DNA from 3 places in the Kitasatospora sp. NPDC059648 genome. Region 3 is predicted to be linked to each of the others. Evidence: riboswitches for the same ligand, from Rfam matches in the RefSeq annotation. Region 3 holds a riboswitch; each other region holds the start of a gene.

Region 1 (2,257 bases), on a different contig from region 3:
GCGCTGCTCGCGGTCGCGCCCGGGACGGTCAAGTCCCGGCTCTCCCGGGCCCGACTCAGCTTCCGAAAGGCGTGGCAGCAGTGACCGACACCCCGATGCCGCAGTGGCCCGTCGCCGACTTCGACCCGGTCCGGCGGCTGCACGTGATCGCCGCGACCGCGCCGGGGGCGGCCCGGATCGGCGAGACCGTCCTCGACGCGCCGTTCGAGCGGGTCTGGGCGCTCGCCCAGGACCTGGAGCGCACGATGCCGCTCTGGATCCCCGACGTCCGCACGGTGCGACTCGTCCGCCCCGCACCTTCCGGTTCGCTGTCGGCGGCTTCGCTCCAGGCCCGGATCCACGGCCGCACCCGGCTCCGGGCGGCGTTCAGGATCGACCTCGCACCCGGCTGGTGCCTGATGCAGAGCCGCCTGGTGCTCGGCGGGATGGCGGCCCGCCCGGAGAGCGACCGCACCACCCGCTTCGCCTTCCTGGGCGGCCTGCGGTTCCCCGGCGCGCGCCTCCTCGCCCCGGCGCTGCGCCCGTTCACCGGGGATCCGCTGGCGCGGTTCGCCGCCCTGCTCGACGAGGAGTAGGGACACCGGGCTGCCGGTCAGGACCGGTGCAGGGCCTCGGTGAGCCGGGCCGCCGCCTCGACGACGGCCTGGGACAGCCGGGCGCCGGGGTGGCGGGTGAGCCGTTCGATCGGACCCGAGACGGACACCGCCGCGACCACCCGGTTGGACGGGCCGCGCACGGGTGCGGACACCGAGGCCACCCCGGGTTCGCGCTCGCCGATGGACTGGGCCCAGCCGCGGCGCCGTACACCGCTCAGCGCGGTGGCGGTGAAGCGGGCGCCCTGGAGGCCGCGGTGGAGGCGCTCGGGCTCCTCCCAGGCCAGCAGGACCTGGGCCGCGGACCCGACCTTCATCGGCAGGGCGAGGCCCACCGGGACGGTGTCGCGCAGCCCGAAGAGGCGCTCGGCCGCCGCCACGCAGATCCGCACGTCGCCCTGCCGGCGGTAGAGCTGGGCGGTCTCGCCGGTGAGGTCGCGCAGTTGGGTGAGGACCGAGCCGGCCGCTGCCAGCAGGTGGTCCTCACCGGCGGCCGCCGAGAGCTCGGCGAGTCTCGGACCGAGGACGAACCGGCCCTGCGTGTCCCTGCCGAGCAGGCGGTGGTGTTCCAGCGCGACGGCGATCCGGTGGGCGGTCGGCCGCGCCAGGCCGGTGGCGTCGACGAGTCCGGCCAGGGTGGCCGGACCGGCCTCCAGGGTGCCGAGGATCGAGGTGATCTTGTCGAGCACGCCGACGCCGCTCGTGTTCTCCACGTTCTCCATGGACGGGTACTCCAGTCTCGAATCCCGTGGGCCGCGGGTTGGTCCGGCACACGGGCGCTCCGGTGGGGCGGGGAGCGGGGTGGTCAGCGAGGACAGGCCTGCGGAAGCGGCCGATTACCTGCGCCGGACACGAGACGGGTACGCGAAAGGGCCTGGGCGGGAAGCGCCCGGGCGAAGGACAGCACAGAGAGCACCGTGTCTCCTCATCTTTCCCGCGCCACGTTGGCGACAGGCCGGAGTTGGCACTGATCCCGGACGGCACGGCGCGTACTTCGGACGCCGGATCGAACGGGGAGTTGCCGGGGCTTCGTAGGGCCGGTCCCTCCACCCCTCTGGATGATTCGCGACGAACCATACAAGACTTCCCGGGCGCCCCGCCAAACTTCTCCCCGGACCGCACACCCCGCGCCCACCCGACCTCGGCGAGGGGCCGGTCACGCCCGGGCGCGGCGGACGATCAGCATGTCCTGGGAGTGGCCGATGGCGTAGCCGCCGTCGGGCCGGGCGAAGTGCTGCCGGACGTAGGCGGTGAGGGCGCCCCTGGTCGGGCGGGCGTCGAGGGTGACGAGGTCCGCGACGTTGACCATGAACTCGGCGACGTCGACGGCTTCGGCGAGGTGGGACGTGCGGTAGTGGAGGGCGAGGGTCTCCAGGGCGTAGCCGTGGGACGGGTGCCGGACGCGCAGGCGGTCGAGGAGGGGACGCAGGTCGTAGTGGACGCCGGTGAAGTGGGCGGCCATCCGCATGCAGGGGCTGTCAGGGTTCTGCAGGACGACCAGGAGGACGCCGCCGGGGGCCGTCCAGTCCAGGGCGCGGGTGACGGTGGGGAACCAGTCCGGTTCCGGGACGTAGTAGAGCACGTGGGAGAGGTGGACCAGGTCGCCCGGCTCGGGCGGGGCGGCGCGGTCCAGCGGTTCGGGGAGGAGCAGGGCGTCCGGGCAG
Region 2 (2,257 bases), on a different contig from region 3:
CGCCGCCGGGGCGAAGGTGGTCAAGCACGGCAACCGGGCCGCCTCATCCTCCAGCGGCTCCTCGGACGTGCTGGAGAAACTCGGGGTGGCACTCGACCTGTCGGCCCGGCGGGTGGCCGAGGTGGCCGAGGAGGTCGGGCTCACCTTCTGCTTCGCGGCGAAGTTCCACCCCTCCATGCGGCACGCGGCCACCGCGCGGCGCGACCTCGGCGTGCCGACCGCCTTCAACATCCTCGGCCCGCTGACCAATCCGGCGAAGGTCACCTCGCATGCCATCGGCTGCTTCGACACCCGGCTCGCCGGGCTGATCGCGGGCGTGCTGGCCCGGCGCGGGGCGACGGCGCTGGTGTTCCGCGGCGACGACGGGCTGGACGAGCTGACCATCACCACCACCTCGCGGGTGTGGGTGGTGCGCGACGGGCTGGTCACCGAGACCGCCTTCGATCCGCGGGACGTCGGCATCGAGCTGGTCGGCATCGAGACGCTGCGCGGGGCCGACGCCGCGTACAACGCCGAGGTCGCGCGCCGGCTGCTGGCCGGGGAGCGCGGGCCGGTGCGGGACGCCGTCCTGCTGAACACGGCGGCGGCGCTGGTCGCGATGGACCTCGGCGACGCGCCGCTGACGGAGCAGCTCGCGGCCGCCATGGTCCGGGCGGCCGAGGCGATCGACTCGGGCGCGGCGCAGGACCTGCTGCGGCGCTGGTCGGAGGCCACCAGCCGGATCTGAGGCGGTGGTTGAGGGCCCGGGCCGATGCGTCGGCGCCGGGTCCGAGCGCTCCGGAGGTGGGCGGGCGAGAACACCGTCCGGATGGTGGATACCTGTTTGACCGTCCGACGGACCCGACCTAGAGTCTTCGCCAGGTCATGAGTGACAGCGCGAAGCCCCAGCTGGCTGTCCGGCAACCCTCCGTCCGTGGCGGGGTGCCCTGGGTGAGGACCGGGTCGCCGGGCAAACCGTCCGTGCGACAAGCGCGGACACCGGACGACGAGCACTCCCGGGGTCCCTCACCCCTAGAAGGAGTGCACCCTCATGTCCGTCTCCCTCGATCTCCACGCTCCGCTCGCCGTCCTCGGCCACGACGTCCAGGTGCCGCTCGCCAGCGGAGAGAAGGTCGGTTACGCGGCGCTCGACTACGCGGCCAGCGCGCCGGCGCTCCAGCGGGTCTGGGACGACGTCGCCGCCTACGCGCCGTACTACGGCAGCGTGCACCGGGGCGCCGGGTACCTCTCGCAGCTGTCCACCGACCTGTTCGAGCAGAGCCGCCGGACCGTCGCCGAGTTCCTCGACCTGCGCGAGGGCGACCAGGTGGTCTTCACCCGCGCCACCACCGACTCGCTCAACCTGCTGGCCTCGGCCGTGCCGGCCGGCACCCGGGTGTTCGCCTTCGAGACCGAGCACCACGCCTCGCTGCTGCCCTGGGCGCACGCCGGGCTGGAGGTCGGCTACCTGCGGGCGCCGCGCTCGCGGGCCGAGGCGGTGGCTGCGCTGGAGGCGGCGCTCGCCGCGGCGCCCGAGGGGCCGAAGCTGCTGTGCGTCACCGGCGCCTCAAACGTGACCGGCGAGCTGTGGCCGGTGGCCGAGCTGACCGAGACCGCGCACCGGTACGGCGCCCGGGTGGTGCTGGACGCCGCCCAGCTGGCCCCGCACCACCGGGTCTCGGTGCGCGAGCTGGGCGTGGACTGGATCGCCTTCTCCGGCCACAAGCTGTACGCCCCGTTCGGCGCCGGGGTGCTGGCCGGGCGGGCGGACTGGCTGGACGCGGCCGAGCCGTACCTGGCCGGCGGCGGGGCGACCCGGACGGTCGCCCGGGAGCCGGACGGCTCGGTGGCGGTGCAGTGGCACACCGGCCCGGCCCGGCACGAGGCCGGCTCGCCGAACGTCATCGGCGCCTACGCGATCGCCTCGGCCTGCCGGGCGCTGACCGAGGCCGGCTTCGACGCGCTGGAGGCCCGGGAGCGGCAGCTGGTCGATCGGCTGACGGCGGGGCTGGCGGAGATCCCGGAGGTCAAGGTGCTGAACCTGTTCGGCGAGGGCTCCGCCCGGGTGGGGGTGCTGTCCTTCGTCGTCCGGGGCTGGAACAGCTCGCACTTCTCGGCCGCGCTGTCCGCCGAGTACGGCATCGGGGTGCGCGACGGGCTGTTCTGCGCCCACCCGCTGGTGCGGACGCTGCTCGGGGACGAGGACGTGGCGCCGTCCGAGTGCGGGGCGCCGGAGCCCTCGCTCCCGGGGGAGCGCAGCCTGAACGCGATCCGGGTG
Region 3 (2,257 bases):
TGGTGGCGGTGGTGCCGGACGCCGACGTCGACCTGGGCCAGGGCGTCCAGTCCGGCCAGGTCCAACGCGTCGACCAGCAGGCCGAGTTCGACGCCGTAGCCGGTGGGGAAGGGCAGCCGTTCGAGCAGTGAGCGGCGGGCCGCGTACTCGCCGCCGAGCGGCTGGACGAAACCGGCGAGTTCCGGCCAGTGGAGGTTGAGCAGGGGGCGGGCGACGAGTTCGGTGACCCGGCCGCCTCCCGCCGGGACGATCGCGCCGGACTCGGTCTCCAGGGGGCGGTCGTACATGGCCTTGACCAGTTGGATCTCCTCGTCGGTCAGCAGCGGGCCGATGATGCCGGAGACGAAGGCCGGGTCGAACTCGCGCAGGTCGGCGTCGACGAAGCAGACGATGTCGCCGCGGGTGACCAGCAGGGAGCGCCAGAGCACCTCGCCCTTGCCGGGGACGGCGGGCAGCCGGGGGAGGATCGCGTCGCGGTGCTCCACCCGGGCGCCGGCCGCGGCGGCGACGGCGGCGGTGTCGTCGGTGGAGCCGGAGTCGACCACGACGAGTTCGTCGACGAGGGGGATCCGCTCGATCAGCTCGCGGCGGATGGTGCGGACGATGTCGCCGACGGTGGCCTCCTCGTCGAGCGCGGGGAGGACGACGCTGACGGTGCGGCCGGTGCGCCGCTTGGCGTCCAGCAGGGTGTGCACCGGCCGGTCGGCCGCGCTCCACGAGCGGCGGCGGAGCCAGGACGCCGCCTGCGGGAGGAGTGCGGGGGTCGGTTCGGCGGGCACGGTGACTCTCCTCGGCGGGCTGGGTGGAACGGGCCATCTCGCTTGGCGGACGGTCCCTTTCGGGGCGGACGCCTTCGGATACAGTCTTCGTACAGCGGATGGACCTTTGCACGCCGGGGTCGCCGCTGAACCATAACTTCACATGCTCATCCAGAGGGACTGAGGGAACGGCCCGTTGACGTCCCGGCAACCTTCTCGCTCGGCTGTCGTCGACAGGCCCCGGCGGGACAGGTGCCAATTCCGGCCCGTGGTGCGACCGCGCCACGGGGAAGATGAGGAGAGAGGCCTCCGCCATCATGGCTATCGACACCGCCGCACCCTTTTCCGTCGACCTCGGCCCCGCCGCCGCGCTGTCCTGTCGGGAGTGCGGCACCCGCTTTCCGCTCGGCCCCAGCTTCGCCTGCCTGGAGTGCTTCGGGCCGCTGGAGATCGCCTACGAGTTCGGCGGTGAGGGCGCCGAGGAGCTGCGCAAGCGGATCGAGTCCGGCCCCGCGTCCATCTGGCGCTACGCGCCGCTGCTGCCGGTTCCGGCCGACGTGGCCTCGAAGCCCAACCTGAACCCCGGCTGGACCCCGCTGGTGAAGGCGGACAACCTGGGGCGGGAGCTCGGGTTCACCGCGCAGCTGCACGTGAAGGACGACTCCGGCAATCCGACCCACTCGTTCAAGGACCGGGTGGTGGCCTGCGCGATCGAGGCGGCCCGGGCGTTCGGGTACACCACGCTGTCCTGCTCCTCGACCGGCAACCTGGCCGGCGCGGTGGGCGCGGCCGCGGCCCGGGCCGGGTTCCGCTCGTGCGTCTTCATCCCGCACGACCTGGAGCAGGGCAAGGTCGTGATGGCCGGGGTGTACGGCGGTGAGCTGGTCGGCATCGACGGCAGCTACGACGACGTGAACCGCTTCTGCTCGGAGCTGATCGGGGACCCGGCCGGCGAGGGCTGGGGCTTCGTCAACGTCAACCTGCGGCCGTACTACGGCGAGGGCTCCAAGACGCTGGCGTACGAGATCTGCGAGCAGCTGGGCTGGCGGCTGCCGGAGCAGATCGTCGTCCCGATCGCCTCGGGCTCGCAGCTGACGAAGATCGACAAGGGACTGCAGGAGCTGGTCGAGCTGGGCCTGGTGGAGGACCGGCCGTACCGGATCTTCGGCGCCCAGGCGGAGGGCTGCTCGCCGGTGTCGGCCGCGTTCAAGGCCGGCCGGGACGTGATCAGGCCGGTGAAGCCGGACACCATCGCCAAGTCGCTGGCGATCGGCAACCCGGCGGACGGCCCGTACGTGCTGGACATCGCCCGCCGGACGGGCGGGGCGGTCGAGGACGTCACGGACGCGGAGGTCGTGGCGGCGATCCGGCTGCTGGCCCGGACCGAGGGCATCTTCGCCGAGACCGCGGGCGGGGTGACGGTCGGCGTGCTGAAGAAGCTGGTCGAGACCGGGCAGCTGGACCCGGCCAAGGAAACCGTCGCGATCAACACCGGCGAC

What was found. Region 3 has a riboswitch for S-adenosylmethionine ahead of thrC (threonine synthase). Riboswitches for the same ligand answer to the same signal wherever they lie in the genome.
Region 1: another riboswitch for S-adenosylmethionine. It lies ahead of ACFV1W_RS20905 (IclR family transcriptional regulator); the one in region 3 lies ahead of thrC (threonine synthase).
Region 2: another riboswitch for S-adenosylmethionine. It lies ahead of ACFV1W_RS11780 (aminotransferase class V-fold PLP-dependent enzyme); the one in region 3 lies ahead of thrC (threonine synthase).

The regions. Positions count from the first base shown of each region.
Region 1 covers NZ_JBHWDU010000033.1:64,703-66,959, forward strand. Annotated here, with positions in the region: gene ACFV1W_RS20895 (RNA polymerase sigma factor) at 1-84, shown strand, start outside; gene ACFV1W_RS20900 (hypothetical protein) at 81-575, shown strand; gene ACFV1W_RS20905 (IclR family transcriptional regulator) at 593-1,306, opposite strand; SAM riboswitch class I at 1,516-1,658, opposite strand; gene ACFV1W_RS20910 (class I SAM-dependent methyltransferase) at 1,750-2,257, opposite strand, start outside.
Region 2 covers NZ_JBHWDU010000014.1:62,897-65,153, forward strand. Annotated here, with positions in the region: gene trpD (anthranilate phosphoribosyltransferase) at 1-727, shown strand, start outside; SAM riboswitch class IV at 861-978, shown strand; gene ACFV1W_RS11780 (aminotransferase class V-fold PLP-dependent enzyme) at 1,031-2,257, shown strand, end outside.
Region 3 covers NZ_JBHWDU010000001.1:71,602-73,858, forward strand. Annotated here, with positions in the region: gene ACFV1W_RS00360 (glucosyl-3-phosphoglycerate synthase) at 1-779, opposite strand, end outside; SAM riboswitch class I at 923-1,058, shown strand; gene thrC (threonine synthase) at 1,076-2,257, shown strand, end outside.